DNA from 2 places in the Chryseomicrobium palamuruense genome. Region 2 is predicted to be linked to the other one. Evidence: riboswitches for the same ligand, from Rfam matches in the RefSeq annotation. Region 2 holds a riboswitch; the other holds the start of a gene.
What was found. Region 2 has a riboswitch for preQ1 ahead of queF (preQ(1) synthase). Riboswitches for the same ligand answer to the same signal wherever they lie in the genome.
Positions count from the first base shown of each region.

Region 1: linked by a shared signal. The riboswitch ahead of ACFO0S_RS11840 (QueT transporter family protein) and the one ahead of queF (preQ(1) synthase) in region 2 are both predicted to bind preQ1.

Region 1 covers NZ_JBHSEF010000024.1:70,148-86,275, reverse strand. The annotation lists gene ACFO0S_RS11900 (thioredoxin family protein) at 1-50, shown strand, start outside; gene ACFO0S_RS11895 (diacylglycerol kinase) at 122-1,060, shown strand; gene ACFO0S_RS11890 (tRNA dihydrouridine synthase) at 1,262-2,230, opposite strand; gene rlmD (23S rRNA (uracil(1939)-C(5))-methyltransferase RlmD) at 2,258-3,616, opposite strand; gene cydS (cytochrome bd oxidase small subunit CydS family protein) at 3,691-3,798, opposite strand; gene ACFO0S_RS11875 (cytochrome d ubiquinol oxidase subunit II) at 3,810-4,844, opposite strand; gene ACFO0S_RS11870 (cytochrome ubiquinol oxidase subunit I) at 4,841-6,190, opposite strand; gene ACFO0S_RS11865 (YtoQ family protein) at 6,374-6,814, opposite strand; gene ACFO0S_RS11860 (protein adenylyltransferase SelO) at 6,952-8,373, shown strand; gene ACFO0S_RS11855 (GGDEF domain-containing protein) at 8,488-10,098, shown strand; gene ACFO0S_RS11850 (nitric oxide synthase oxygenase) at 10,184-11,236, shown strand; gene ACFO0S_RS11845 (phospholipase D-like domain-containing protein) at 11,268-12,722, opposite strand; gene ACFO0S_RS11840 (QueT transporter family protein) at 12,834-13,319, opposite strand; PreQ1 riboswitch class I at 13,327-13,371, opposite strand; gene ACFO0S_RS11835 (1,2-dihydroxy-3-keto-5-methylthiopentene dioxygenase) at 13,480-14,013, opposite strand; gene ACFO0S_RS11830 (methylthioribulose 1-phosphate dehydratase) at 14,040-14,666, opposite strand; gene ACFO0S_RS11825 (2-hydroxy-3-keto-5-methylthiopentenyl-1-phosphate phosphatase) at 14,663-15,328, opposite strand; gene mtnW (2,3-diketo-5-methylthiopentyl-1-phosphate enolase) at 15,332-16,128, opposite strand, start outside.
Region 2 covers NZ_JBHSEF010000023.1:323,338-339,465, reverse strand. The annotation lists gene queD (6-carboxytetrahydropterin synthase QueD) at 1-320, shown strand, start outside; gene queE (7-carboxy-7-deazaguanine synthase QueE) at 313-1,041, shown strand; PreQ1 riboswitch class I at 1,193-1,239, shown strand; gene queF (preQ(1) synthase) at 1,360-1,860, shown strand; gene queC (7-cyano-7-deazaguanine synthase QueC) at 1,983-2,636, shown strand; gene ACFO0S_RS11410 (DmpA family aminopeptidase) at 2,759-3,823, opposite strand; gene ACFO0S_RS11405 (VCBS repeat-containing protein) at 3,984-4,703, shown strand; gene ACFO0S_RS11400 (VanZ family protein) at 5,063-5,632, shown strand; gene ACFO0S_RS11395 (GNAT family N-acetyltransferase) at 5,739-6,221, shown strand; gene ACFO0S_RS11390 (hypothetical protein) at 6,257-6,964, shown strand; gene ACFO0S_RS11385 (hypothetical protein) at 7,003-7,392, shown strand; gene ACFO0S_RS11380 (RNase adapter RapZ) at 7,402-7,869, shown strand; gene ACFO0S_RS11375 (Crp/Fnr family transcriptional regulator) at 8,038-8,733, shown strand; gene ACFO0S_RS11370 (cytochrome C oxidase subunit II) at 9,147-9,269, shown strand; gene ACFO0S_RS11365 (cytochrome c oxidase subunit II) at 9,288-9,764, shown strand; gene ACFO0S_RS11360 (b(o/a)3-type cytochrome-c oxidase subunit 1) at 9,761-11,413, shown strand; gene ACFO0S_RS11355 (hypothetical protein) at 11,584-11,748, shown strand; gene ACFO0S_RS11350 (Fic family protein) at 11,871-12,605, shown strand; gene ACFO0S_RS11345 (Ger(x)C family spore germination protein) at 13,077-14,165, opposite strand; gene ACFO0S_RS11340 (GerAB/ArcD/ProY family transporter) at 14,152-15,282, opposite strand; gene ACFO0S_RS11335 (spore germination protein) at 15,287-16,128, opposite strand, start outside.

The sequences.
Region 1 (16,128 bases), on a different contig from region 2:
ATATGGCCACCTATAGTAGTATTCGTGAAAAATGGATGCACGTTCTGTAACGAATCGGGAACATCTGCCAGACATAGACTGTCTTAATGTATAGAGTTTGTGTAGAAAGAAGGTTCACGCGATGAGACGTGCACGTATTATATATAATCCGACATCCGGAAGAGAATTATTTAAACGTCACTTGCCGGAAGTATTAGAAGCAATGGAACTCGCAGGTTATGAAACGTCTTGTCACGCAACGACAGGAGCAGGAGACGCGGCAGCCGCTGCCAAAAAAGCGGTGGAAAATGACTTTGACTTAATCGTCGCTGCTGGTGGCGACGGAACGTTGAATGAAGTCGTCGCAGGAGTCAGTGTTTATGAAAACCGTCCGAAACTGGGCCTTATTCCAATGGGTACCACCAATGATTTCGCGCGGGCGCTTCATATTCCACGCGATATTTCGAAGGCCGTTGATATCATTACGTCAGGCGATTCTATTCCCGTCGATGTCGGCAAGGTCAACGATACATTCTTTATCAATATCGCTGGGGGCGGACGCATTACGGAACTGACATACGAGGTCCCAAGCCGTTTAAAAACAGTCCTTGGCCAGTTGGCCTATTATTTAAAGGGAATTGAAATGTTGCCGTCCATCAAAGCTTCTCAGCTCCATATCGAATTTGACGGCGAAGTGTTTGACGAGGAAGCCATGATGTTCTTAATTGGTCTCACGAATTCGGTCGGCGGCTTTGAGAAACTGGCGCCGGATGCGAGCATCAACGATGGAAAGTTTACATTGTTGATTTTGAAGAAGGTCAATATTGCCGAGTTCATTCGCTTAGCGACACTAGCAATACGAGGGGAACACTTATCGGATCCACATGTTATTTATCGGAAAGCGTCGAAAATCACAGTGACGTCTGAAGAGTCAGTCCTGCTGAATCTCGACGGGGAATACGGTGGCACATTGCCAGCAGTATTTGAGAACTTGCATCGCCACGTAGAGATCATGGCCCCGGTTCATTTGTTGCCGGAGCAGGATAAGGTTGGTTTGGTGAATGAAGATTTAATGAGTTAAAAAACACCTCCTGTTAGGAAGGATGCGATGCATTCGTTCCTGGCGGGAGGTGTTTTCATTTGGTGAGGTGATAATTATTGGTTTGTGGTAGATGGGGGATAATCGCACCAGCCAGAGCGGAATGCCCCAGACGTTTCATTATTCGCACTAGCGGCGGCGATATTTGCACCAGTTGCCTCGAAACTCGCACCAGCTGCCTTTCTACACCAGCTGCTGACTCTCAAACTCCGCCAACACCTGACGCACTTCCGCCGTGGACTTCGTGTTCATCAAGCGATTGCGCAGTTCCCCAGCACCGCGGAACCCCTTCACATAAATTTTGAAGAAACGATGAAGGCCCGAGATGGAGCGAGGGACTTGCTCGGCGTACTGATCTTGCAACTCTAACTGATAGTGAAGCAATTCCAGATACTCTTCCGGTGTGTGCTCACGAGGCTCTTTTTCAAATGCAAAGGGATTTTTAAAGATACCACGACCAATCATGACACCGTCAATGCCGTATTTCTCTGCAAGCTCGAGACCCTTTGTCCGGTCCGGAATATCACCATTGATGGTGAGCATCGTTTGAGGCGCAATCTCGTCGCGCAGTGCTTTGATTTCCGGAATGAGTTCCCAGTGGGCATCGACTTGACTCATTTCTTTGCGTGTGCGCAAGTGGATTGAGAGGTTCGCAATGTCTTGTTTCAAAATGTGCGCAAGCCACTCTTTCCATTCCTCGATCTCTGTATACCCAAGACGGGTTTTGACGCTGACAGGTAGACCGCCAGTTTTCGCTGCTTCAATCAATTCTGCTGACACGTCCGGTCGCAAAATCAAGCCGCTACCTTTGCCGCGAGAAGCGACATTCGGTACGGGACATCCCATATTGATATCAATGCCTTTGAAGCCCATTTCCGCCATGCCAATGCTCATTTGGCGGAAGTATTCGGGATTGTCTCCCCAAATGTGTGCGACCATCGGCTGCTCGTCTTCTGTGAAGGTCAATCGACCGCGGACACTTTGTATACCGTCGGGATGACAGTAACTATCTGAGTTCGTAAATTCCGTAAAGAAGACATCGGGCCGGCCAGCCTTTGCGACCACGTGCCGGAAGACAACGTCTGTCACATCTTCCATCGGTGCGAGAACAAAGAAGGGACGAGGGAGCTCTTGCCAAAAATTTTCTTTCATGTTACATCAAATCCTCCTACAAAACTCTTATATCGTTAAATACGTCACACATTCGACATGTGTACTATGTGGGAACATATCAACCGGTTGTACTTCATGAATCGTGTAACCGCCATCTTCAAAGAGACGCAAGTCACGTGCAAGTGTCGCTGGATTACACGACACGTAGACGATTCGTCGTGGTTTATGCGCTACGAGTGTCTCAATCAGTTTGCCGTCTAGTCCTTTGCGAGGTGGATCCACCACGACCACATCCGGAACTTGGCCGGCTTCGTACCAGGCTGTAATCACATCTTCCGCTGCCCCGATTTCAAACTCCGCATTTGTAAACCCATTGAGCACTGCGTTACGACGGGCATCCTCAACAGCGGGTGGAACAATTTCCACACCAACCACAGACTTCGCTTTTTGCGCAAGGAATAAGGAAATCGTGCCAATCCCGCAGTAGGCATCCATGACCGTTTCATGGCCTGTCAGATTTGCGTATTCTAAAGCTTGCTCATATAACACTTTCGTTTGCACCGGATTGATTTGGTAGAATGAGCGGGCTGAAATTTCAAATTGGATGTCGCCAATCGAATCCACGATTTGCGATTTGCCCCAGTGCACGAACGTTTCTTCCCCAAAGATCACATTAGTGCGTGCGGGATTGATGTTTTGAACAATCGAAACAGTCGTCGGTTCTATTTCGCGAATCAGTTGAATCAAGCGCTCGGGTTGTGAAATTTTGCGAGATTTCGTGACTAGTACGACCATCGTCTCGCCACTGACATACCCTGTACGTACAACCAGATGACGTAGTTGTCCCTGTCCCGTTTTTTCATCGTAAGGTGTCAAACCAAATTCAAGTGCGCGTTCTTTCAACGCTACCATCAAGCGATCTGCTTCCTCACTTTGAATGAGACACGTCGGGGTATCCGCGATGTCGTGCGAGCCACTCTTGTAAAAGCCAGCTACGACGCGACCATCCTCAAGTCCAAATGGAATCTGGGACTTGTTTCGGTAGCGCCACGGGTTGTCCATTCCTTTCACCGGAAGGACAGGTGCATGGATCTTTCCGATGCGTTCCATGGCACTGCGGACTTGCTTTTCTTTCACCATCAATTGACCTTCGTAACTAAGGTGTTGTAACTGACACCCTCCACACGTTTCAAATACCGGACAGGGTGCGGAAACGCGGAAAGGGGAAGGCTTATTTACCTCAAGTAATTTGGCGAACCCATACTTTTTCAGTGCCTTGACAACATGGATCTCGACTTCCTCATCCGGAAGTGCACCTTTAATAAAGAGGGGATAGCCGTCGACTTTTGCGACGCCTTGCCCGTCGTGTGTTAAATCTTCAACAAAGACCGTCAAACGGTCATTTTTTTGTACAGTCATATCGATTCGAACTCCGATCTTCTTCAAGTCATTTCTCCATTATATCATGAAAAAACTCCTGCCGAAGCAGGAGCTCTTGGTTACTCTTCTTTTCGAATGATTCCGTCTTTGGGAGCCCACCAGAAGACAGTTGCGATGGCACCAAAGAGAACAATAAACGGGGCGTAGAAAATAAAAAAGTTTGTCATGTTCTTTCCTCCTAAGCGTGATTGTCTTCTTTTTTCCCTGCCACATAGTCTTTGTTAAACAAGAACAAGCGGAGGAGAAGGTAAAGTGACGGCAACAAGAGACCGAGTCCCGCGATGAATGCAATAATTAACGCAATCGCCATCGCTTCATTCGTAAAGCTATCGTAGATTGTTAAATACGGATATAACAGGTACGGACGGTGTGACCAGCCATACGCAAAAAACGCGACAAAGAACTGGCCGACAAGGAGCAGAAATGCCCATCCGTAATAGCGTTTTGTCCATAATAGATAGACAGTCCCTGCAAACATCAGTCCGGAAATCAAGAATGCCCACCAGACGTCGAGAATGTTTGCGTAGTGTTCCGGATTATGTGCACGAAGTTCTACAATGATACCTGTAGCTGTAATCATGGTAGGCAACGCCCAGATCAACGCGTACTTCCGAAGCAGCTTTGTGGCTTCTGGGTCTTTTGCTTTGTCTGCATACCAAGTTAAAAATACAGCCGAAATGTAAAGAGTGGCTGCAATCGCGAGCACAACGATACTCCATGTTAAGGGGCTTAAGAACAGTCGGGAGTAATCGAGAACCGGTTGGCCATCGATCATATCGATAAAGCCACCTTCAGAAATCGTGAGTACAACGGAAAGGGAAGCGGGAATCAAGAGACCTGCTGCTCCGTACATAAACGAATATCCTTTGTGCCCGCGCGAGCCGTAGGTCTCAAACGCATAATATGACCCGCGAATGGCCAGTAAGATGATGGCGATACTTGCCGGAACGAGCAAGGTGGTTCCGTAATAAAAAGCGGTTTTCGGGAAAAATCCGATGATCCCTACAAAGAAGAAGACGAGGAATACGTTCGTTACTTCCCAGACGGGTGATAAGTACCGCTGAATAATTTTGGTTAAAATGTGTTGTCGGTTCGTCAACAAGCTATAGGCGTTGAAGAATCCTGCACCAAAGTCAATCGAGCCGACGATGACATAACCGAACAGGAAAAACCATAGGACCGTAATTCCGATAATTTCAAGAGTTAACGTCATTTTGTCTCACCTGCCAATCGATCAGCTTCCATTTTATCAAGTTCTTTTTCTACTGGATTGTTGCGGAACATGCGACGTAATACGACCACACTTCCCACACCGAGAATCAAGTAAAGAAGGGCGAATGCTACGACCATGATATCGACGCTTCCACTTGATGTAGCGGCTTCATCGACTCTCATAATGCCTCGTAAGATCCAAGGTTGGCGACCAACTTCCGTCATCCACCAACCGGCTTGGATCGCAATCATTGATAAAGGTCCACCTGCAACGATGAGCCTGAGAATGAATCGGGAGTTACCTAGTTTCCATTTACGCCATTTGGCAACGACATAGAAAGCCGATAAGACGACCATGAACATCCCGATCGTGACCATCACATCAAAGAAATAATGAATGTAAAGTGGTGGGATTTCATCCTCTGGAAACTGGTCGAGTCCAATCACTTCTGCCGTCGGATCGTTGTGAGCCAGGATGCTGAGTGCGTATGGAATCTCGAGGGCGTATTTAACTTCACCATCATCTAATATGCCATAAAGAATAAGTGGAGCATTTCCTGCTGTTTCAAAGTGCCACTCGGCAGCGGCTAACTTTTCCGGTTGGTACTCAGCTAAGTATTTACCTGAGAAGTCCCCGATTAGTGCCGTAGCAATCGAGAACACGAGGCCGACCTTCACCATTAAGTAAACAGCTTTCTTATGGTAGATGTGATTCGAGCCTTGCAATAAGCGGAAGGCTCCAATGGCGGCAAGAATAAACGCAGACGTCATAAGTGCTGTCGAGACGACATGTGCGACCTTCGTCGGCATCGCCGGGTTCAACATCGCGATAAGCGGGCTAATGTTGACGAGTTCCCCGTCAACTAGATCGAATCCCTGAGGTGTATTCATGAAGGCATTGACGATTGTAATAAACACAGCAGACATTCCTGCGCCAACTGCGACTGGAACGAGTAGTAATAAATGCTTCTTCTGGTTTTCAAAACGGTCCCATGTGTACAAATAAATTCCTAAGAATATAGCCTCAAAGAAAAATGCGAACGTTTCCAGAAAGAGTGGCAACGCAATGACTTGTCCCGCGAGCTCCATAAAGTTCGGCCAGAGAAGAGATAATTGCAGACCGATAGCGGTTCCGGTCACAACACCGACGGCGACGGTAATGACAAATCCTCGTGCCCATCGGCGTGCCAAGAGAATATAATGTTCATCATTCTTTCGTATCCCTACCCATTGGGCGAGCATGATCATCAGTGGTACACCAACGCCGATGGTCGCATAGATAATATGGAAGGATAGGGTCATTTCGGTCAGTAACCGACTAAAAAATACGGCTTCTTCATTTCCCATTTTGTTCACCTCAATTGTGTGATAACAAACGACAAAACAAATTGCTACTTGGCTTTATTCTACCCTACTCGAAGGGGTTTAATCTAATCTCTCGAATCCGTTTTTCCGGAAGTTGTTACAGGGTGATGACAGTCAGTGGACTGACACAAAACCGCCAAAAGAATGCATCTCTTGGAGGTACTTTTATTCGAAAATATAGGCGAAAACTTCTACAGCCTGTTCGAGGGTCTCTACCGTAACATTGGCTTTATTAGAAAGCTCTTTTAACGGATGGATGAGCGATTCCGGTCGAACGATAATGACTGGTTTGCCCAGGGCGATAGCTATACTGGCGTCCATGGCCGTGTTCCACTGCTTGTACTTCTCACCAAAAAGTGCGAGAACGACATCTGATTTTTGTAATAGCACTTGCGTTCGCAAATTGTTTATTGCGGATGCTGCATCGTCTTTATAATAATCAGAAGGTTGAGTGCCTAAGATCGCTTCACCTACATGATCTGATCGGTCATGATTGGTTTGTGGGGAGACGAAAGTGATCGATAGATTTTTTTGAGAAGTTAGCTGTTTCACATCTTCTCGCCAATTATCATGAATTTGACCAGCTAAATAAACAGTTAGGTTCATTATTTTTTCCTCCCTCATCAACGTGTATTACTTTCTATAGTAACGAAGATGTAAGAAGAAGTCGCATAATTCGTATTTCTTTCGCACAGAATGTATACTGTTTGTACAATTTTCGATTCAGAAGGGAAGTTCTACTTGTGAACCTAACGCAATCCTATTTAAATCTACCAGAGATATTCTATAAAAAAGTACATCCTACACCCGTCCATGAGCCGCAACTTATTATTTGGAACGATGAGCTTGCAAAAGAATTACATATCGAAGAGACACCGGAACACTTAACAGGTCTTTTAGCTGGAAATGAGATTCCTGATTCGTTGACTCCGATTGCGCAAGCGTACGCTGGGCATCAATTCGGGAACTTTACCATGCTCGGCGATGGCCGTGCCATACTCCTCGGGGAACGACAAGCAGCAGACGGACTAAGTCGAGATATTCAGTTAAAGGGAAGTGGAAGAACGCCATTTTCACGAGGTGGGGACGGGCGCGCGGCTCTTGGTCCGATGTTACGAGAATACGTGATGAGTGAAGCGATGAATGAATTACGGATTCCCACAACGCGGTCTCTCGCGGTCGTCTACACAGGAGAAGGGATACAACGGGAGAGTGTCTTGCCAGGAGCTATTTTAACTCGTGTCGCGAAAAGTCACCTGCGCGTGGGAACATTCCAATACGCCCGAAACTATGGCACGACAGAAGATCTTCGGGCATTAGCTGACTATGCTCTTGCACACTTTCAAATCGAAACAAATGAAAACCCATATCATGCCTTGCTTGAACATGTCATTCACCAACAGGCCGAATTACTAGCGAAGTGGCAACTCGTAGGGTTCGTTCACGGCGTCATGAACACAGATAACATGGCACTCAGTGGTGAAACCATTGATTATGGTCCGTGCGCCTTTTTAGATACGTACGATCCAGCCACTGTCTTCAGTTCAATCGACCGCCAAGGAAGATATGCCTATGGTAATCAACCTGGAATAGCAGGATGGAATCTGGCTCGTTTTGCCGAAAGCCTCTTGCCGCTCTTACATGAAGATCCCGAGCAAGCAGCAGGTGACGCACAACAGATTTTAGATCAGTTTCCTCAATCATTCCAAGATGCCTACAATTTAGGCTTGATTAAAAAAATCGGATTCCTTGAAACAACACCTGAGAATGTCCGTCTCGCCAATCGTTTGCTTGAGCTCATGGCCAGTGAGAAGGCTGACTTTACACTCACTTTCCGAAGCTTAACATTAGGAATACCTAAGACAGAGTCTGTGTTCAGGACGGAAGTAGGGGTTCGTTGGCTTGCCGATTGGCAGCAAGCGACGGCTGAAGAAGATTCGCTTGAACTTCGTAAGCGGATGCAACAAGTCAATCCTGCTCTCATCCCGCGAAATCATTTGGTTCAACAGGCATTAGACATAGCTGAAGAAGTGGGGAACATGCAACCGTTTTATGAACTACTGACACTAGTAAAAAATCCCTTTGACTATACACAAGACCAACTGACAAAGCAGCAATTGCCGCCGGATACCGATCAACCATTTGTCACATATTGTGGGACGTAATTGATGAAGCTACAGACATCACTGTAGCTTCTATTTCTATTAAAAAATAGGTGTTTACGCATTCTCTCGATTTCCTTAAAATAAGTATATATGATGGAAATGGAGGGAAGTTGGATGCAGCTTTGGAAAGAATGGCACGCCCGTATACCTAAAGACCCGCAGTCGGTCATTGACCAAGCTCTTCAACTTCTAGAAACGAAAACTCTTCCTGAACAACAGCAGGGGGAAGTCTATTTTTTAATAGCGCTTGCGTATCGTTATTTATCGAAGATGGCGCAGTGTTTAAACTACGCGTACCAGGCGGAACAAGTCTTTCAACACGTAGAATGTTCTGAAGGATTGGCGAAAACATATAATTTGATCGGGGTCGTTTATTTCTATAATGGATTTTATGAAAAGGCATTAAAACAATTCTTTCAAGCCAAAGACATCGCGAAAGCGAACGATTATATGATGACACTCTGTCGCATTGAAAACAATATCGGTGAAGTCTATCGTGAAACAGAAGACTTTCTTTATGCCAAACAACATTATCAACAAGCTCTTGATCATGCCGAGCATCTGAATGAACTATTCTTTCAGGCCATTATTCTTGAAAATTTAGGGCAACTTCATATGATAGAAGACAGGCTCGAGAAGGCCTACGATTATTTTATTCAAAGTTATCAGATACTGATTCACGAGGATGATTTTTCTGCATTAGCGGACATCGAAAATAAGTTGGGATCGGTTTTCTGGAGGCAAGGGAATACTAAAAAAGCCGATTATTTTTACCAACAAGCTTACCGGAGATTATCGGCAGGGGGAAATCAACTTTATCTTACGGAAGTCATACTAAATCTGTCTGACCTCGTATCCGATTACGAGTCGAGCTATGAAGAGTTGTTACTTGAAGCGGAACGAATTGCTGCAGGAATGAATGCTCATCAGCAACTGAAAAAAGTGTATAAGCGTCTTTCAGAATACTATGAACGGAATAAAGAGTTTGAAGCTGCACTAAATTATTTTAAACACTATCATAAAGTGGAACAAGTAATTGAAGCCTCCGTTGTACGAGGTAAACTGGAGCTCTTACGGGTCGAGCTTTTGCAGGGAACAGACCATGAGTCATTAGCTCGACTAAATGAACAGTTAACATATGAAATTGATCATCAAAAGCTTCTTTATAGACAACTAAAGAAATCGAATGAACAGTTAAGTGAAGAAATCTATACCGATGAATTAACAAAGATATTGAACCGTAAAGGGTTGTTCCATGCACTTCCTAAATTCACGAAGGAGCTTCACCTCTTCTTACTTTTGGATGTCGATTATTTTAAAAAATATAATGATGTTCATGGACATGTCAAAGGAGACGAAGCACTCAAACTGGCCTCAGCTGCTATGCAATTGGTTATCGACCAGCAAGCGCATACCGGGATTGTCTCCCGCATGGGAGGAGAGGAATTTTTGTGCATCGTATCCGTTACTGAACCCCAGCAAGCAAACAACATCTTATATCAGTTAAAACAAGAAATTGAAAAAATCGGACTTTATTATACACTAACGCCCTCTACGCAATCTAAACTGACAATCAGTGGAGGAGGGCTCGTTACTTCTCGAAATGTTCACGAACATTTTGAATATCTCTATCATCAGGCGGATCAACTTCTCTATGATGCGAAGCTGCAAGGAAGAAATCGCTACATAGTCGACAATGATTTTCCAACATCCACCGACAAATAACGGTCACAAAGCTCTCGTGTGTTAGAGGGCTTTTTTTGCGTTTTCTCCCGTCCGCAAGATAGGATAGAAGGGGAGGGTAGAACCTATGAAAACTCAAGCACACCAATTTTTAAAACACTTCTTTGAAGAAGAACACAAAGACCCTGTTGATTTTCACAATAGATGTAGTGAAGTTGCTGCTGAAATTGAGGCAACCGGTACATACTCCTTAACATATGAAGAGTTAAATTATGGAGCAAAACTTGCTTGGCGAAATAGTAATAAATGTATTGGTCGTCTCTTTTGGAAAACCATGCATGTACGGGATTGTCGACATATCCAGCAATCAGAGGAAATTGCCGACGCATTGATTGATCATATCCGCTATGCGACCAATCAAGGCAAAATCAAGCCGACCATCACGGTCTTTCATCCTTCCGTTCGTATATGGAATCATCAATTGATTCGATATGCAGGCTATCAGGTGGGTGAGACGATTATAGGCGATTCCGATTCACTGGCATTTACTCAGCAATGTGAACGACTGGGCTGGGAAGGCAAAGGGACTCCTTTTGATGTCCTTCCACTCATTTTCCAAGTAGGTGACGAAGAACCAGTCATTGTTCGCATACCGCCGGATGTAGTTCTTGAAGTCCAGCTTTCTCATCCGGAAGTTCCCGCATTTACTGACTTATCTTTGAAATGGTATGCAGTGCCTATCATTTCTTCCATGAAACTAGAGATTGGAGGCATTGAGTTTCCAGCAGCGCCTTTTAACGGGTGGTATATGGGAACTGAAATCGGTGCGCGAAATCTTGCGGATGAACACCGTTACAACCAACTTCCTGCTGTCGCAGATTTATTACAACTAAATCAAAAAAGTGCATCGAGCCTATGGAAGGACCGAGCACTTGTCGAGTTAAACGTCGCGGTATTGCATTCCTTTCGAGAACAGGGAGTCAGCATAGTGGATCATCACACAGCTGCTATCCAGTTCAAACAATTTGAAGAGCAAGAGTCAAAGAAAGGCAGAGACGTTACAGGTACATGGAGTTGGTTAATACCACCGATGTCACCAGCTACAACACATGTATTTCATAAACCCTATGACAATACCAAAAAGTCGCCTGCTTTTCTTTATCAACCAAATCCCTATTAAAAAACGTATCCTCCGGCAAGAGGATACGTGTTTAGTAGGTGGTTACCTTGGTTAATTTTTGGAATGCATAAATCCAGCGTTGCCACCAGGTGAAACCATCCTGGTACTCTTCCACATCTAGAGTGAAGACTCCGTCTTGGTTCGTCCAGAGCCGTTCGAAATAGGCTGTGAATTCTCGAGCGAGATCACTGTCATTCTCAGCGACGACACGCAGATTGGCTTCAAGATTGTAATTGTCTAATGTACGTTCCGTGTAGTTGGCAGCTCCACTTGAAATAACCGATCGATTGGTTTGGATGTGAATTGCTTTGCTGTGGTACTGACCGATGACAGTGTTGTACCACCTGACCTCTAGTTTTCCTTCAGTATCCTCCACCATTTCCTGTACAACTGGTCGATTCGGCAGCCCTGATTTTTCTCGTCCAAATGAATTTTCATTGGGATCGAGAATTAATTTAACATCGACCCCTCTGTTTGCCGCATCGATAAGGGCGTTCACAATATCCCGCTTCGCAATAAAGAACATCATGAGATGAATTGAATCGCCTTCTTTTGTTGCTGCAATATCAGTTAATAGAGCATCCAAGATTTTTTTCTCCGTCAGTAGTTGCCCTTCATAGACAGCTTCTTCTTCGATTTCTGTTACGCGAGGTAAATCTGGACCACCTGAAAACTTGGACACAGCTTCTTCTGCTTCTAATAAATCATTAAGTAACGCGGAACCCGTAAATTTTAAAGCAATATTTCCGTGTAAGCCACTTGCATCATGTGGATTCGCAGAAGACACCATCCCTTCTTTTTCCGTGACTACAAGCTTTCGGTGATTGGCTTTTACATTTAGTAAAGTGAGGTAGGATGCAATCGTCATTTTAGGTGCCTCACTTGCCATTGCATTTGGAATCCATCCTTTGCCACCAAAATCAAACCACTGGAAGAGTGTACGATATATTCCAGAGTAAATCGGGGTAGAGTCTCGCAATTTGTCGAGGTCAGTATAGACGATCTCAACACCTGCATCCCGCATTTTTTTGAACCATTTGTTTTCATAGGAACCATATCCTTGATTCAAAGGGTCCGTAATAAAGATGACAGGCATTTCAGGATTTTGTCGTTTCTTCTCCGCCATAGTCTCGGATAAAGTATCGACAATAGGAGGAAATCCTTCATCTTCCTCAAAAAACCCATCAACTAAGAAGAAGTCGACTACGACGAATTCTTCTGCGTCCTCAATCATTTGATAGATGGTATTAAAAATCTCATTCTCTGTTTTTCTTGTGTCACCTGAAGTATCCGTAGCATAGGTTAAATCCGTCACCATATCGATGGATGAAATCGGTTGGAGGTCTCCATTATACGAAACACCTTCTGGCAAAGGTTTAAAAGTGTGCCATAAAATAGAGACAGTATAAGCTAAAATAAGGACTACCAAAATAGAAAACACCCATTTTTTTCGTTTCGACCATTTTCTCCATCTGGCCATTGTCATTCCTCATTCCCTCAGATTCTATGTACCTACCATAAATCTTTTTTATTTCGACAGCTGTATCGAAAGATACCCTTCTTTAGATATAAAAAAACGCGTACAAAAATGTACACGTTAATCAAGTAGTTTTGAGAACTGTAGACGTTTATTCAGAGCAATAAACACAGGAATTCCCACTAACATGACGGCTAATTCACCAGCGGCAACCGTTAGCCATGTCAAGAAGAAAGGAAGTTCAAAAACGAGCAACAACTCATACGCAATGATGAACGTTGTGAAAGTGAATACGATACTGTTGAGTATCATCTTCTGAACCAGCGTCTTCAATTTAGGGGCAATTAGAATAACAAGAAGTAAGGAAATGGCTGAATGCGCCACCCCAAACACTAAATCATACATGCCCAGAGGTGAAAAAAGATTAGTGATAAATACACCAGCGAGAATCCCGAAGATGTAGCGTTTATTAAAGACAATCAAGTGATTGAACATCTCAGCGATACGAAATTGAATAGCACCAAACGCTAAAAAGGGAAGAGCCATGGCAACCGCTACATAAAGTGCAGCAATAATTCCATTGACTGTTAACGTCTTCATTTTCATTTGTCAAAACTCCTTAGTTTTTTTACGTGGGAGGATCTCGAACCACGTACACACACAAGAATTGATTTTACATGACTGCATGAAAAGAGTCAATTACCCGTGCAGGCGGATGCGATAGTCGTAAAAAAACCGCAGCGACGGCTGCGGTTTTTCAGTCTATTCAGCTTTGAACGCTTTCTTCCTGGTAAACTGGCACCCAGCCTTCGGTCGTAACAAAGATGCGCACGGCAACGACTTTGCGGTCATCGGACAATGTGAAATAATGAGTGATGTTTTCCGGTACAGAAATCAAATCGCCCGGCGTCAGATGGACTTCGAAAAAGCGCTCGTCTTTGCCCTGGATGATGAACACCCCGTGGCCGCTGACAATGTAGCGCACTTCGTCGTCCGTATGGATGTGTTTGCGCTGAAAGTTTTTCAATAATTCGTCGAGCTTCGGGTTGGAATCAGATAGGGAAATCACGTCAGCCGCTTTGTAGCCACGGCGCTCTGAGATGTCGTCGATTTCCGTTTTGAATGCTTGAAGAATTTGTTCTTTTTCGTCATCGCTTAAATCGAATTTTTCACGAAGCGGTTCCGGTAATTTCTCGATGTCCCAATGCTCATAGACAACTTCCTGCTGTTCCAAAAATGCCGCGACTTCGTTTTGCACTTCGATTGTTTCCTCTGTACCTTGAATCTTAATGATTGCCATTGTAAATCTTCCTCTCTGATTTGGTTTTATTTTAGTTGCAGAAGGGCCAGCTGATATTGGAATAAAAACTCGCTCGCTTCTAGCAATTTCTTTGCTTCGAATGCATCTTTGCCCCACACGGTAATACCGTGGTTGCGAATCAGCACAGCACCTTTGTCGGCTGTCAGGTGTTTCGCAAAAACTTCGGTTAGCTTCGGAATGTCGGCGTGGTTGGCGATAATCGGGATGCTCAGCAGAGCATTTTCATCCCACAGGCCGAATGCCTTAATAAGTTCCTGCCCATTGAAATCAATTTTGCCATCGTCGCCGTAAAGCTCAGACAAGACATTATTGGCAACGGTGTGGACGTGAAGGCTACAGCCGGCACCGGTTTTATTGTAAATCGCGCTGTGCAACAAGGTTTCAGTGGAAGGCTTGAGGTGAGTGGTTTCGACCGGCTCGCCTGCCTCATCGACTAGGAGGAAATCCTCATCTGTCCGTTTGTATTTATCCTTGCCACTTGCGGTCACCAGAAAATGGAGCGGTTCATCGTTCACTTTGATCGCAAGATTGCCGCTCGTGCCCATAAACCAGTCGCGCGCAGCCAGTACATCCTTAACGTCCGCAAGCTCCGACCATTTTTCTTGAAAGTTATTCAGCGTTTGTTGGGTCATTTCCGCACCCCCAATCTTGCATCGATGATTTCCGTCACGTCCCCGAATTTCTCGAAGGGCTGATAAGTGATGTCGAGTTCCTCACATTTTTTGATGAGAAAGTCGCGAGCGATGACCAGGTCTGCTTGTTTTGCCGCTTGCAGGTCGGTAATCGAATCACCGATGACAATGCTCGTTGCATCCTCTGCTAGCAACTTCCGAATAATCGACGGCTTGCAGCAACCGCACCCTTGGCTATCACATTGATCATCGCAACCGTGTGGGAAGTTAATGTGGATCGTGTCACCTGAAAAATCCGCTTCGTTGCAATAAATGCCTGCGAAAGGTCCGAACGGTTCGAGTAGTGGGTAGACAAAAAAGTCGATACCGCCACTGACAATGTAAAGCGGTATATTGTTTTGTTTTGTATAAGCCACAAATTCTTCGAAGCCTTCCCGAATCTCTGCCTGCTCGAGCACATAGGCGAGGACCTCATCTTTTTTGGACGATGGCAAGAGGGAGAACATCTGTTGAACACCTTCGCGAATGGAGATGGTTTGTGCGAGAATGTCGTCTTTAATGGGTTCCCAACCCGGTGGATCGAAATGCTTCATGATTGCGATTATGTTATCGTTTGTCGTGATGGTACCGTCAAAATCACAAAAGATGACTGGTTGCTTCATTATTTACCCCCATAATTCCAATGCTGTTTTTAATTCTGGTTGTTGTTCGCTGGCGTTTTCAAGAGTTTGATTCTTCAGGACTGCATCAACAGCCTGACGGAATGCTTTACCTCCCCCCGCTGCGCCGTCCGGATGTCCGTGGACTCCTCCGCCGGCGTTGATAATGCTATCGATTCCGAAATCGTTGACGAGAAGTGGCACGAGTCCAGGATGGATACCGGCGGATGGTACTGGAAACGCCTGTTTCAATAGACTTTCATTCGTTAATTGCTCGCCGAGTGCCAAAGCCGCTGTCTTCTCCATGGCAACACTGCCGTAGGGAGAGGGGAAGAGCGAAAAGTCAGCGCCGGCGTAACGCGTCAGCTTGCCAAGAGCCAGCGGAGCTGCGACACCGTAGAATGGGGAAGAAGTGAATGCCCCGCTGAAGGCGGGATGGGCCATGAGAGGCAACCCAATGTCATTGTCTTCCGCTAATTCTTGTAGCACATCAAGTCCATACGCATGAACATTGAATAGTAAAGCATCGGCGCCGAGTTCACGTGCCCTACGCGCTTTGTCCCGAAGCTGCGACGTGCGGCCCGACAGGTTGACTGCGTAGAGTGTGCGATGGCCGGTTTCAGCATAGACCTCTTGTAATACTGCTTTTGCCGCGGTAATGCGTTGTTCAAAAGGAGTCAACGGATTGTCGAACAGAATTTCGTCGTCCTTGACGAGATCGACGCCACCTAGTGCTTGCTGTCTTAATTGTGCTGTTAAATAATTGAGGTCGCGGCCAATGACACCTTTGAAGATGCTCATCA
Region 2 (16,128 bases):
AAAATCTACATGGACATACGTATCGTGTGATTTTAGGCGTAAGCGGTTATACGGACGATCGTGGATTGGTGATTGATTTTGGTGATATTAAGGAAATGTGGAAGCAAATCGAAACGTATTTGGACCATCATTATATCAATGAAACGCTCCCACCGATGAATACAACAGCTGAAAATATTGTAGTTTGGATTTATGAGAAGTTACGTGAAGCTTTGCAAAAGGAGCAACAGTATGATGGCGCACGTGTAGAGTTTGTTAGGCTATATGAAACGCCTACGAGCTATGCTGAAGCAAGAAGGGAATGGATGGAAGTTGAGTAAAGTCCCTGTAATTGAGATTTTCGGTCCTACAATGCAAGGCGAGGGCATGGTAATAGGTCAGAAAACGATGTTTGTACGCACAGCGGGATGTGATTATGCCTGTTCTTGGTGTGATTCGTCATTTACATGGGACGGCAGCGGCAAGCATTTAATCGTGCAAATGACGGCGGAGGATATTTGGACTGAGTTGAAACGTGTTGGTGGAAATAGGTTTTCATTTGTCACCATTTCAGGAGGAAACCCAGCGCTTCTTTCCAACTTAGGTGCACTGGTTGCGATTTTGAAAAAAAATAAAATTAAAATTGGGGTAGAGACGCAAGGAAGTAAGTGGCAGGATTGGCTTTACGACATCGATGAATTGACAATTTCGCCAAAGCCACCTAGCTCTGGTATGACCACAGATTTTTCGATGCTGTCTACTATTTTAGAGAAGTTGAAAATACGTAATGGTGATCAGCACATGTCTCTAAAAATCGTTATCTTTAATCAAGAGGATTATGAGTATGCCAAAGATGTACATCAACGATACCCAGACATCCCACTTTATTTACAAGTCGGAAATGATGATATTACCACTTCAGACACTGGACAATTAGCAAATCATCTATTGGCAAAGTATGAAATGCTCATTGATCAAGTGATGATGGATGAACAATTAAACGATGTTAAAGTACTGCCACAGCTGCATACCCTCATCTGGGGAAATAAAAGAGGGGTGTAATTCTGGGCTGTAAAAGGTAAGGTAAATGTTAAGGAAGCTTGAATTAAGTATGAAATGAATTCCAATTATTTTAGGAAAGCATAATGAAATAATTGATTTACAGTCACCAATAGATATAATACAATGAAAAATAATGAAATACCTGAGTTGTTCAGGAGAGGTTCATAGCTGATACCCTCTATAAAAAACTATGGATACATGACAATTCGCCATGTCCATATCGGATGTGGCTTTTTTTATGCCTCTACTAGTTTATTTATAGTCGTTATAGTTAGCCCTCCTTGGAATACTACGGTATTAGCTTAAGGAGGTTTTTTTATGTCTGGTCGTCACCAAACAGAAGGATTAGAGGATTTAACATTATTAGGGAATCAAAATGTGAAGTACACATTTTCCTATGCACCAGAAGTATTAGAGTCTGTTGACAATTTACATGTAGACCGTGATTATTTTGTGAAATTTAATTGCCCAGAGTTTACAAGTCTTTGTCCGATTACGCAGCAACCGGATTTTGCAACGATGTATATTTCCTATATTCCAGATAAAAAAATTGTGGAAAGTAAGTCGTTAAAATTATATTTATTTAGTTTCCGCAACCACGGTGATTTCCACGAAGATTGTGTAAATATTATTATGAATGATTTAATTAAACTTTTAGATCCTCGCTATATTGAAGTATGGGGCAAGTTTACGCCACGTGGAGGTATTTCCATCGATCCATGGTGTAACTACGGTCGTCCAGGTACGAAGTATGAAGAAATAGCAAACTATCGTTTAATGAATCATGATTTATATCCTGAAAAAATTGATAATCGGTAATTTTTTAATTCAATAAACGTTGCTTGCAAAGAGAGGTTATTAGCAACTCTCTATAAAAAATTAAGATCAAACAGTACTGTATCTGAGTACTGTTTTTGTTTTCAAAGAGAGGAGAAAAAATAATGAAACAGGATAAAGCCGTTGTTGTATTTAGTGGCGGGCAAGATAGTACAACGTGTCTGTTTTGGGCTATAAAAAACTTTAAAGAGGTAGAAGTCATAACTTTTGATTATGGACAACGACATGCACTCGAAATTGAGTGTGCGAAACAAATTGCACAGGAGTTGAACGTACGACATCATATTTTAAATATGTCGCTCTTGAATCAGTTAGCACCGAATGCGTTAACGCGTGACGATATCGAAATAAAAGAAGGAGAGGAAGGCGAGCTCCCATCTACGTTTGTGCCAGGTCGTAATTTAGTTTTTTTATCATTCGCAGGGATTTTAGCAAGCCAAATTGGCGCGAAGCATATTGTGACAGGTGTATGTGAAACCGATTTTAGTGGTTATCCAGATTGTCGCGATATCTTTGTAAAATCATTAAATGTCACATTAAATTTATCAATGGATACATCATTTGTTATACATACGCCACTCATGTGGATCAATAAAGAAGAGACATGGGCTTTAGCGGATCAGCTAGGTGCGTTTGACTTTGTACGTCAAAAAACATTGACATGTTATAACGGAATCATTGCGGATGGATGCGGGGAGTGCCCAGCATGTAAACTTCGTCTGCAAGGAATGGAAGCTTATGTACAATCGTTAAAATAGGCGTATTTTAGCAAGCAGGATACCCTCAGTCATTTTAGGTGAGTCTAAATGGAGGTCGATGTCTCTCAATGCCATCGATTATCGACCTCCTTCTTGCTATCAACTTTTGCAATGTGTAACATTCACTTAAGCTGAATACCGAACTTCTGTATTAAATCCTTAAATGCAGGTCTTTCATTCCCATCTCGTCCAATCACGGCTTCTGCTGTTACTAGTGAATTCAAAACGGCTTCTTCCGTCGCTTCTCCCACAGCTCTAAAAGCCATATCCATATCTTCTTCATGAATTTGAGGGACTGTCAAACAATGCTCTGGTTTTTCATGCGGAATCTTGGTGGCCGTTGAGAATCCTATGATGATCTCGCCACTTCCATTTGTAATGATTGAACCCGTTCTAGATAAGCCTGTAACGGACCTTTTTATGATTCGATTCAATTGCCTCTCAGACACTGGAAGATCGGTTGCAACGATAATCATGATGGACCCTTTATCCTCTTCTTTATAAGATGCGAGCATGGCTTCCTTCAATTCTTGACCAACAGCTTTACCCTTCACCAACAAATCGCTTAAGATACCGAAATTAGACAACACCAAAACCCCGACTGTGTATTTTCCAGATTGCATTTCCATTAGTCGAGAAGCAGAACCAATTCCTCCTTTTAGTGAATAACAAAGCATTCCAGTTCCTGCACCAACTGTTCCTTCTTCGAATTCAGACGACGTACTTTCAAGTGCTTGAAGTACATGGTGCGGCTTCACAAACTTTGCCCTTATATCATTTAAAAACATGTCATTGCATTCCCCGACTACGGGATTCACGGTTCCAGTTGTGCGTCCAATTTCAGGATTTTTTTCTAGCATGTAATCAATTAATGTATCTGCAGCTAACCCGACACTTAATGTATTTGTTAATAGAATAGGTGACTCTAAAGTACCTAATTCCATCATTTGAATCGTACCCATCGTTTTTCCGAACCCGTTAATCACATGACTGGAAGCAATTAGTTTTTCTTTAAAGATATTGCCTTGATGCGGCAAAATGGCTGTGACCCCTGTTTGCATATTGTTATCGCTTAGCGTCACATGCCCAACTGTTACTCCTTCTACATCGGTAATTGCGTTAAAAGGACCTGTTTCTAATCGACCAATTTCTACCCCGTAATCTCTTATTCTTTTTTGATTAAACATGTCATCGCCCTTTCGCTTTCTTTTCTATCTCTAACCTTTATTATACAACTTCTGTTAATGGATGAAATTGAATGGTACGAATAGATATAAATTAAGGAACCGGAACATACATTTATAGAACGCAGAGAAATGGTGTAGATAGTATGCAAAGGAGCATGGTATGTATAATTATGACCCTAGGATGGATATAAATCTTCCTAATGTAGTTTCGTTTGCTCGTGGAGATGTAACGGGGGATAGAATACCTGATAATGTCTATCTAACCGGGATAATGACTCCGGGTAGTCCATTTATCCAAAATATCACCTTGCTCGTTCAAGATGGAAGATCTGGCCAGCTAACAAGTGTCTCGCTACGTGAAAATGCAGGTTATAATCCTTCACTATTCCTGGGGGATTTTACTGGCAATGGAGTAGATGATATTCTCATTAGCATTGCTACAGGTGGTAGTGGTGGGATCATGTACCATTACATCTATTCCTTTCTGGAAAATAGAGCACAATTATTATTTGATTTTAATGTATACAATGAACAGTACCAATATGAGGTTACTTATCAGGATTATTACAAAGTGGAAGTTGTTAGCTTAATAAATAATAAAACGTACATTATAGACATCTCAACAAGAGGCAGTGAGTATTTAAATGAAATCTATGATAAAAATGGCAAACTGAAGAGTCCGATTACTGGATTTGTAAATCCTCTTAGTGGTTTGTATCCTGTAGATTTTGACTCAAATAACCGATATGAGCTATTGGCCTATCAGAAAATTGCAGGGAGATATAATGCTGATTCTTTAGGGTATGTTTTGAACACCTTAGCATGGTCGGGTAACAGGTTTGTTTTGCAGGATCAGTATGTGGCTATTTTTGGGAATTAGGATATCAAGTGTATTAAAAACCTCAATTAGTTCCATCACGGAGAGCCCTATCATAAGTAAATGGAATGTGAAGAAAGAGCTATTTGTAATTTATAGAAATTTAAACTCCCTGAAATAATTAGTCGTTTAATTATTTTAGGGAGCTTTTGTTGTTTGAAGAAGAGTTCAGCTCATTTAAAATTGATGAACCTCCAGAATATATGATTCGAACTTAGATATATAGTATCGAAAAAAGTGCTAGATTATGGAATTTCGAGAGCTATGATTATCTGTTTACTTGTTTTAAAATATAATTTAAGACGATTCATTCATATGATGTGCGGCTCAAAAAATTTAAATTCGCAGACTGGAGAAGTAACGTGCAATTGATACAACAAAAAAATAAAAAGAAATATCTATCTATACTCTTAGGCGTTTACCTAGCGATATTAGTATATTTTATGCTGTTCGGATTTGGACGTCCGAATCTAGTAGGATCCCAGGAATATCGATATTCTTTAAAACTTCTTCGAATACCCTTGTGGTTCCCTAACCAATTTTCAATAGATATTATTAAAATTTGGGTCTTTTCTCTTGGTAATCTTCTGGCATTTATTCCGTTTGGTATACTTGTGCCTAAACTATTTGAACATCACTTTAAAACATATATTAAGTTTACTGCCTTGTTTGTCTCTCTTATTCTATGTATGGAAATTGTTCAATTAGTAACTTATTTAGGAAGCTTTGATATAGAGGATATTATTATAAATACAATAGGTGCAACAATTGGCTTTTGTGCATATAAAATCAGTGAACGTATGGATACTTTGAATAAATATTGGATGTCTATGGGATTGACCATTGTGGGGTTAACTTTACTGATGTTCCTCATTGCGTGGGTATTTAACAATACACTCACACCCTATCTTGAAAAGACATTTGGACTGTGATTAGTTTAATAATCCACTTATCATAAGCAGCCCAGTAAACAAGGACTCCCTATGTATGGCGATTGAGAAGTGAGACAAGGATTTATACACAAAGAGGGTGGTGTACATGATGGTTGAATTAAGAGAAATGACTCCAAAAGATTTTGAAAGCTATTTTTGCGATAAATTAGAACGATATACAGAAGTTTTGGCTGAAAACGTGCATGAAGTAGGGGAAGCTCCGTCTGTGCAAGCGGAAAGGCAATTAAACAATCTACTTCCGGAGGGACTGGCAACTCCTCACCATCACTTATATACAGTTCAAGTAGAGGGGCAATTAGCAGGTTACGTGTGGGTGAAGATGGAAGTAGAAAAGAAGAGTGCTTTTCTTTATGAAATCTACTTAGTGGATGCGTACTGTGGGCGAGGGATTGGCACCGAGGTGATGAAGCAGCTTGAAGCGTTCCTTCAAGATAAAGAAATCAGCTATTTCAAACTTCATGTATTTGGTAGCAATACGGGCGCACGCAAGCTTTACGAAGAGCTTGGCTTTCACGTGGCAGGTGTGAATATGTTGAAGACGCTGAATCATGATCCAAACGTGTTATAAAAAGCGGCTTAGACTGTCGAGAAGGAGGAGCCTTGATGGAAGAAATAGAACTAGACATTGAACAAATGAAGCGAGAAATGAAGCAATACCTTCAAGAACAAGGTGAGGGTATGGATGCGCATGAACTAGTGATATTTAAAGAGCGGATAAACCATTTGAAGGAGATGTATGAGGAATATAAAAACAAACGACACCTTCTCAAACAGCAAACGGATAAGCACGTCTCGCGGATTGAACATGCAAAAGGCGGCCAGGTACTTCACCGAGGATATTACTGCCCTAGTCTAGTTAAGGATAAATATTTGGGGAATGCGAAGAGAGGAAAGATTTATAAACGCACCCCTAAATTTAGCCAGTATGACTATGAGTATGGCTTCAATAATGAGAATAAATTGGTTTGTGTTAAAAAAGTTCATGAATTTACTACGGCTACGGATTTCTTTGATGAGGAATATCTTCTCTACCAAGATAATGTTGTCTGGGGTATTGGGTTCAATCACCATAAGGAACTTAACACGATATCTAAATGTACGTTTGATCAAGGACAGCTAATTAGTTACATGTATACCTATGGTTTTGAAGGAGATTTCGATGAAATCTATTACGAAGAATATCACTATGAAGATGACGTTCTTAAAGACGTGTATATAGCAGATGTAAATGTAGAGTATGAACAAGCTACAGAGTGGAACTATCAGATTCGAATGGATGAGAACGGGGAGATTCATTTACTAGAACCATAGGTGGCTTGTAGTAACAACAAAAAAACGGAGGAACCAAGATGAATGAACTAATGGTGTTTACGGATCTATACAAATTTCTCGGCGCGTTAGGTCCTATGAGAATTTCAATGACTGGGAAAACATTTTCTGTAGGATTTACACCCATGCGATTTGTGGGAAAGGTAGCAAAATTCGCTACACTGAATGGGGAAAAGAATCATCAATGCCTGATTCTCCATGTAGATGCTGGTAATCCAACTTCCACAAGGGGAGAAGCAGTTCAGCATGCGATTCAAATGACACTGGGGTTTGATATTCAGCAGATGCGAAAATTTAAGCGAAAAAATCATGAAGCCTACATCCCGCTAGAAGTACTTACGAATACCAAAAGTTTAGAAGCGGCGAAGGAATTAATAGAAAACGAATTTTTTCGGGCGATAAAAAAATAGGAGGTTGTCATGACCATCATATACATCACCGGGTTATCCGGAGTCGGAACGACCAGCGCACTGGATGAATTACATCGTAGAGGGTACCGAACGGTAGATACGGATTATGGCGGGTACGTCAGAGAAGTCGTAACTGATAAAGAGACCGCCCATTTTTTGGTTGAGGAAAAAATATCCCAACTGCTGAGAAGTGTAGGTAGCGATCATCTCTTTATTTCCGGGTGTTGTGACAATCAAGGGATGTTTTATAACGAGTTCGATGTAGTCGTCTTATTAAAAGCAGAACTTCCGACGATGCTCGAGCGAATTCAAACACGAACCACGAATCCATATGGAAAAACGCCGCACCAATGGGAAGAAATTCGAGACAATCATCGAACGGTTTTACCCCTTCTTGAAAGAAGTGCAGACGTCATCATTGATACGACGCATGCGTCCGTTCAAGAAGTATGCAGGCAGCTCGAGGCATTACTTTAATATCTTTACCAATACAACTCCAGCATAATTAATTTTGATTTTTGTAGGATTTATGAAATCTTAGTAAATTCCTCAAAATCATTGAAAAACAGACACAAAAGTGCCTAGCCAATCCTGCATTCATGGTATAAAGTGGTGGTGAGTATACTACTATCGGAGGTGACCACCATGTATGTGGAACGAGAGACCATTTCAGAAGATCTAAAAGAATTGCTTGCCTTGCCACATCATGTGAAGAGTTACGCGAAAGATAGTTATTTGTTTCAAGAAGGCGACACGATTCAATACCTGTACTTCCTAACGAAAGGGAAAGTGCAGTTAAATAAAGTAACGACAGATGGCCGAGAGCTGACTCTTCGAATTTGTGGTCCCGGTCAGCTGCTTGGTGAAGTGTACTTGTACACATCCGGTGCTGCGTATATGTGTGACGCAAAAGTGAAAGAAGAAGCGGAGTGCCACGTGTTTCCTCTTCCAGAACTCGAGGCGGAACTGCAGAAGAATGCGCGACTCGCAGCGGCTTTCATGAAATGGATGTGTTTGAATCAGCAGAAGACCCAGACGCGTTTCCGGGACCTGTTGTTGAACGGCAAGAAGGGGGCGTTGTATTCCACGCTTATCCGGCTGACAAACAGCTACGGAGTTCAAAAAGCAGACGGCATCTTAATTGATGTACAACTGACAAATCAGGACCTTGCGAACTTCTGTGGGATGGCGCGGGAAGTGACCAACCGGATGCTGTCGGACTTGAAGCGGCAAGAAGTCATCTCGACGTGTGACGGGAAAATCCTTGTGCGAAATCTTGCTTTCCTTAAAAATGAAATCCAATGTGAAAACTGCCCGTTGGCACTTTGTCGCATTGACTAAACGAACGACGATTCTCTGAAGAAGAGGATGGTCGTTTTTTTTGTCTTGATTGTTTGGACATCCGTGTCATGCCGGCCTAAGTTGGGGGGTCCAACCGACCCAACCTGGTCCTTTAACCGACCCAACCTGGCCTTATCCTCCCGCCATACTTCTCCTGAGACCCAAGTTACGCCTCCAACCGACCCAAGTTCAACCTGGAACCGACCCAACAGGGCACTCCAACTGACCCCACTTTCACAAAACCTTGGCATTTCTAATCCTGCCCTTTCTAGTTACAGACAAAGTTTGACGAAATCATGAATGAATGTCGACAACCCGCCGATTATTGTCACAGGTGTGATGTTTGTCACAGTGGTCTCGGACCCATTGCTTTACGCTTATTTCAAGACGAAAACTAGGTGAGGTGAAGTGGAATGGCCAAGAAGAAAGATGTGCACGAAGAGAACTTAAAAGGCACATTGATCAGCGTCTTCTTTGTTGGATTTGTCATCGTGGCGATGTGGGTCGCTGTTTACGGAATGTATTTATCTCAGTAGAAGGAAAGGAGTATCCCCATGCATCTTCATAAATACGAAAAAATTTGGTTGATCTTTGGCGTAACGTGCTTAGTCGTCTTCCTAAGCATCGTGGGCGTGAGTGCCTTCACCAATGATCACCACTCGCCAGCAGGCGGCATTCAGCAAATCGATCCGGAAAAGGTACGGGAGACGGCACCGTTTAATGAACCGGGTGTGAAACAACTTGATGAGGACACCTATCAGGCAACCATCATCGCAATGGCCTTTGGTTACGAGCCGCAGGACCTCAAAGTCCCCGCAGGCAAAGAGATTATTTTCAAAGTGGCGAGCACCGACGTGGTGCACAGCTTTACGATTGATAACACGAACGTCAACATGATGGTCGTACCGGGTCAAGTGACGACGAAATCGTACACGTTTGATAAACCCGGGAAGTATTTGATTCTCTGCAATGAATACTGTGGTACCGGGCATCATTACATGTTTACAGAAATTGAGGTGACGGAAGAATGATCGGCGCAGGGGAACGGAAATTAGCTCTTTGGAATATCGGAGTGGCGTATGCGGCCTTCTTGATTGGGACACTCGCAGGATTGCTGCAAGTGTTTATCCGCAATGATGCACTGACACTCCCAGCATGGCTCGACTATTATCAGATCTTAACGGCGCATGGCGTATTACTTGCCCTTATCTTTACGACCTTTTTCATCTTTGCTTTCTTTGTGACCGGTATGAGTAAAAGTGTAGGAGCCTTCGGGCCGAAAGTTCTTCTATGGAACTGGATTGGATTCATCGTCATGCTCGCTGGAACCATCCTTGCGACCGTCATGATCATTAGCGGAAAAGCATCGGTTCTCTATACCTTTTACGCGCCATTAAAAGCGAGCGGCTGGTACTATGTAGGACTTGCGCTGTTTGTGGTCGGAACGTGGATTATGGGCTTTGCGTTAGTCGCCCACTATATGAAATGGCGTAAAGCCAACCGCGGTGAACTGAGTCCGTTATTTGCTTTCATGACCATATCAACGATTGTGCTCTGGATCATTGCGTGTCTTGGGGTGGTTGCGACCGTATTGTTCCAGTACATCCCGTGGGCATTTGGATGGGTCGATACAATCAACGTCGAGCTGAGCCGGACATTGTTCTGGTACTTCGGACATCCACTCGTGTACTTCTGGTTGCTACCAGCCTACATGGCTTGGTACGTTGTGGTACCAAAAATTCTCGGAGTGCCAGTCTTCAGTGACGCCCTTGCCCGATTTGCCTTCGTTCTATTTATTCTGTTCTCGATTCCGGTCGGCTTCCACCATCAGTTGATGGAGCCAGGGATCTCGAACTTCTGGAAGTTCTTCCAGGTTGTCTTGACGTTCATGGTCATCATCCCGTCGCTCATGACGGCGTTCTCGATGTTTGCGAACTTTGAACGCGCCGGCCGCAAGAATGGCGGAAAAGGACTATTCGGGTGGTTCACGAGACTGCCGTGGAAAGACGTCCGCTTCACGTCTCTCTTTATTGCGATGGCATTCTTCATTCCGGGCGGGGCAGGCGGTATAGTCAACGCAAGTTTCCAACTAAACGAAATCGTTCATAACACGCTTTGGGTCGTGGGGCATTTCCACATCACAGTTGGAACACCAGTGGCGATGACGTTTATGGGGCTGACGTTTTGGATGATTCCGTACCTGACCGGGCGAAAGTTCTCGAAAGCCATGCAGAAGCTCGCCTTCATCCAGATCGGAACGTGGACTGTCGGGATGCTATTGATGAGTACCGCGCAACACATCTTAGGGCTTCTCGGTGCGCCTCGTCGGACAGCATACTCTGGCTATAATGATCACCCGTCCGCACTGGAATGGTTTGATGGCATTTTGACGAATCATGTGACGATGGCCGTAGGCGGAAGCATCTTGTTCTTGTCTGCGATGCTGCTTCTCTACATCGTCATCATGAGTGCGTTCCTTTCTCCAAAAGCAGTGGAAGCGCATGAGTTTGTGGAGTTCCCACTCGCAGCAAGTGATACCTCTGCGACACCGAAATTCTTAGAAAACTGGAAACTGTGGATTGGCATTGCCTTCGCGCTCATCCTTATTGCTTACGCTATTCCGATTTTCCAAATGATTCAACATGCACCGCCAGGATCCAAAGGATTTATCACATGGTAGGAGTTGAGTGAAATGGTTTTAGGTTTGATTGCACTGTTTGTCGTGATTGTGTTGTCAACGGGCATTCTCGTCGAAGTCATGACGGAAGAAGAGTAGAAGGGTCCCGCTGCCTCGATGTGAGGTGTCGGGATTTATTGTGGCTTTGAGTGTTAGATGGCACTTAATGTAGGATGAAAAACGAGGATTCGAATGGAACGGACCGGGTGCAAGGCAAAATCGGACCTGTTGAACTCGTTGAACGGACCCCGCTGGACGACCGAACGGACCCTAAGCCGACATTGAACGTGTCATACTCTCCGAATGGACCGGGTAAACGGTTGGAACGGACCGGGTAGGAGACCCAAACGGGCCGCAGAGATTTTTAAAGGCAGGCTAAGAAGTTGCAGGAATAGAATTTTTGAATTGAACTGGAATAGGATATACTGAAATAAATGAGTGAACGGAAGGGATGAGGAACATGTTTGAACAAATCAATGAAAAGAAACAACAGCTTGATAGCAAACGGCCTCTCCCGAAATACACAGTTCAGAGTTTACGTGAGAAGCTATTTCTAGAATGGACCTACAATTCCAATGCGATTGAAGGAAATACACTGACATTACAAGAAACGAAAGTGGTCCTTGAAGGAATTACTGTCGGTGGAAAGACCTTACGAGAACATTTAGAAATTATTAACCATCAAAAAGCCATTCAGTATGTAGAAGAGATTGTGCAAACGCAGGAATCTCTATCCGAATGGCAAATCAAGAATCTGCATCGACTGGTTTTGAAAGGAATCGATGATGCCTACGCTGGAGTATACCGAAATCAACAAGTATTTATTTCGGGAGCTGTTCATACTCCGCCATCGCCTGTCCATATTCCCGAACAGATGGAGAAGCTCATGCAGTGGTACAAAGAAGAAGCACAACAATTGCATCCTGTTGAGAGGGGTGCCATGCTCCACGCTCTATTTGTAGGCATTCATCCGTTTATTGACGGAAACGGGCGTACATCACACCTTCTCCTCAATTTAGAATTGATGAAATCGGGCTATCCACCCGTCATTATTCGTGTAGAGAATCGTCTCGCGTATTACAGTGCCCTTGATCAAGCTCATACGACACACGAGTATCATGCATTTATACAGCTAGTGGTGAAGGAAGTCGAAGCTTCTCTAGGCCTCTATTTATCAGCTGTAACTATGACATAAGAAGAGCCAGATGAGTCGTTGAGAAGCGACTTATCTGGCTACTTTATTCTTCTCTACTTGGAGTAATTCTTTGTAAAGTACTCTTCACCTTCTTCATCCACGACAATTCTTTCTCCAATTTTCTTGAATTCCAAAGATACCCCATTGTCTGCTGTGATGTGATACATATCACCTTCTGTAGAGATTTTAGCATTTTTCTCGCCCCCCTATATTTTGAACAACGACGGCCTGATTCTTTCTTTCTGTCGCTTTGAATTAGTTATAGTATCTATACGTTCCAAAATAAGGAGGGTTTCGAGATTCTTAAGAATTTTAGCATTGGGTTTTCTTTTACTACATCCATTTTGACGTTCATCTGGCTATATATTAGCGGCCAGAATTCAACAGGTCTGTTAACTAATTTAGGTGCCATTTTTACACAACGCCAGAATAGTTGAGTGCGCAGATACCTCAAAAATCAAGATCTTGCAATTATGAATTGGCATCCATTAAAGGTTCAATATTAAGAATATATTTAACTTGAATGTCCATCTTCTCGAAAAGTTCCTCCCATTTTTGTTCTTCCATTGGTTTTGAGAATGGCCTTTTTGTTTCTATGCCAAGTTGTAATGGATCCACTTTCAACTCTTGCATCTTTTTAATGAGTTCATGTGTGTGAGTTTCAAGATGGGTTTCGAGATCTTTTTTCATACTTTCTAATTCCTTTGGGTCAAATAATTGTTTTTCTCCGCGGTACTCTTCAATTCTTGTGTCAACAGTCAGGGTATAAGTCAATGTTGAATAGCTGCTATCGATATCTACAATTGTTTTAGCTCTAACATGCCCCAGTACAATTTCAAATTCTGGAATAGGTAAAACTTCTAAGAAGTGATTGTTGTTTATCAGCTGGAAGATACGATCATCGAAAGATGAAATCGTTTCAACTAGCTTGTCATCTTGAAACAAGGCCGTACCTTCATAGTTGACCCCATCCTCTTGTATGATAAATACGGGCATGAAAGGATCGGAATAAGGAGTATATAGAAAATTTTTAAATTCATGAAGATTAACAATAGTTAATTCTCCTTGGTTTCTATCCTCATAAGGCTTCAACATGCGGTAAAATGAGTAATCAAAGTTTTTGTCAGTGTTCAATTGACTTGCTAAGTACTCATCAAAATTTCCTTTTACGATAATTAAATAGATTCGTAAGGAGACATCCGGATCAGTCAATAATACATTGATAACAGACATAATCCCTTCTCTTGCAAGTTCTTCACTGATGACCACCATTCGCATTTGTCCGGATTTAATTTCCTGGTAAAAGTTTAAGTTGTACTTTTGTACACCCTCTTTTAATAAGCTGATTTCTTGCGACATGACACGTTTATTTTCTTGACTTAGAGGAGGCAAAATTGTACTGACTTTTAATTTCCCTGTCTCCCCCTTACTAACTGACAAAAAGGTAATGGGCGAAATTTCCTCAATGAGGTTATTTTCGGTAAAAGGGGAACAACCGGATAACCATAAAGCCATAAAAAGAAGGATCCATCTTTTCAATTTCTTTTTATGTAGATGCATGTTTAGTCCCTCCCTTTTTTTTCATCACTAAAACAAGAACCAGTGGAACAAGAAAATAACTTATGCTTCCAGCTATAAGTTGAAGGTTAAATAAATAATGCTGTTTATCTCGAGGCTTCCAAAAGAATTCATTCATAAGGATCATTCCAATAAAAATAAGGGCTACACTGAATAAAAAACCTTTTCTACTGGACGGCTTGTTGACTTTAGCAAACGCTATCTTAGATGCTCCATAAAATAATAGTAGAAATAGAGAAACGGCAAAAACGAGGTTAAATAATTCTAAGGAAAGCATGATCATATCAATACGTTCGAATATTGGATTTTGAAAATAACGAGTCATGTTAATAACTGGGAATTGACTTTTACTTACATAAGTGGACCCGAAATAAAATAGAGATGCTAAAAATAAGCCTACATACTCAACAACGGTTATAGCATTTCCATAAGACAAATAACGAAAAGTTTTAGTACTGGTTTTAAACCATGGACCCAAGAATACGAGAAATTCTGGTCCTGAAAAAGAAGATAAAATTAGCAATAGGGGTTTCCAATTTATTTCATCCCAGCCCATTGGAATAACAGGATACAAATCAGTGATATTCGCCATGGGAGGAAGGAAGAAAAGAACAAAGAAGAAGATCATCCAAAATGTACACAAAAATGAAATCACGACAAAACGAATGGTCTTTTCCATGCCTTTCCCTGCGACATAGCAACAAAACAACAGAATAAAGAAAATAAGCCAATTTGAATCTGTAGAAGGAAACAAATATATTTCAACAATTTCACTGTAGCCAATAGTAATCACGGAAATTTTAAGCAGAATAACGAACAATCCGATGATAGAGAGAAAACGTATTAGTTTTTTCCCGAATAAATTTACAAATCCGTTATATCCATTCTGAGAAAAACGGGTAGAAAACCATTTAGAAAGAAGAAAAAGATTTAGTTGGGATAATAATCCGACAGCAAGAAGTACCCAAATCATATAAGGATAGATTAAGATACTTGGCATGATTAAAAAAAAGTAAAGCATTTGGAGGCGATTTACCAATAACATGGCATAGAACGCATTATACGTTTCATTCTTTTTAAATAATTGGAGGGTTTCCATCAAATCATCTCCTAGCTTTATATCTCTTCATTTTCAGAGGTTTAAGATGTTCTGGACGCTCCATCATTTTGACTAATGGCCCTCGAATGAATAAGTCAACCCAATCTCTTCTATAGAAAGGGGTAACGGGTGAAAAATAGGGTTGCTTGAGTGAAGATAAGCTATTGAGATGGGCTAAAATAGCAATGAGTCCAAGTACAATCCCAATTAACCCAAGTAAAGAAGAAAGCACAAGCAGGATCAATTGAATTAAAGAATTTGCTTTTGTCATAAGGTAGTTGGGAACAAGAAAGGAAGCTATCGTCGAGATCCCGACCAGAACAATTAATACCTTGCTAGCGAACCCAGCCTCAACAGCCGCTTGGCCAATTACAATACCCCCAATAACCCCAAGTGTTTGACCGGTTTTTGTAGGCATCCTTAAACTTGCTTCTCTTATGATTTCTATAACAATTAATAAGAGAAATGCTTCCCAAAAAGGAGTGAAAGGCAGCTTGCTCCTTGAGTCGAACAAGACCCAAAGTGTTTGTAAAGGAATCATTTGATAGTGGTGTGATGTTAAAGCCACGTAAAAAGGGATTAATACGATAGACATAAAAAAACTGACATAGCGGATGATGCGCAAAAAACTGGCAACTACCCATCGATTAATATAGTCCTCGGGTGATTGGAACAAATGAAAAAAGGTAACGGGGGCAACGAGAACAAATGGTGTATTGTCTACCAGAATAGTGATTTTTCCTATTCCCAGAGAATACGCAACGACATCAGGCCGGTCAGTTTGCTGAAACTGAGGGAAAATACTGTGTTGATTTTCCTCCAGGAATGTCGCAACTTGAGAGGAGT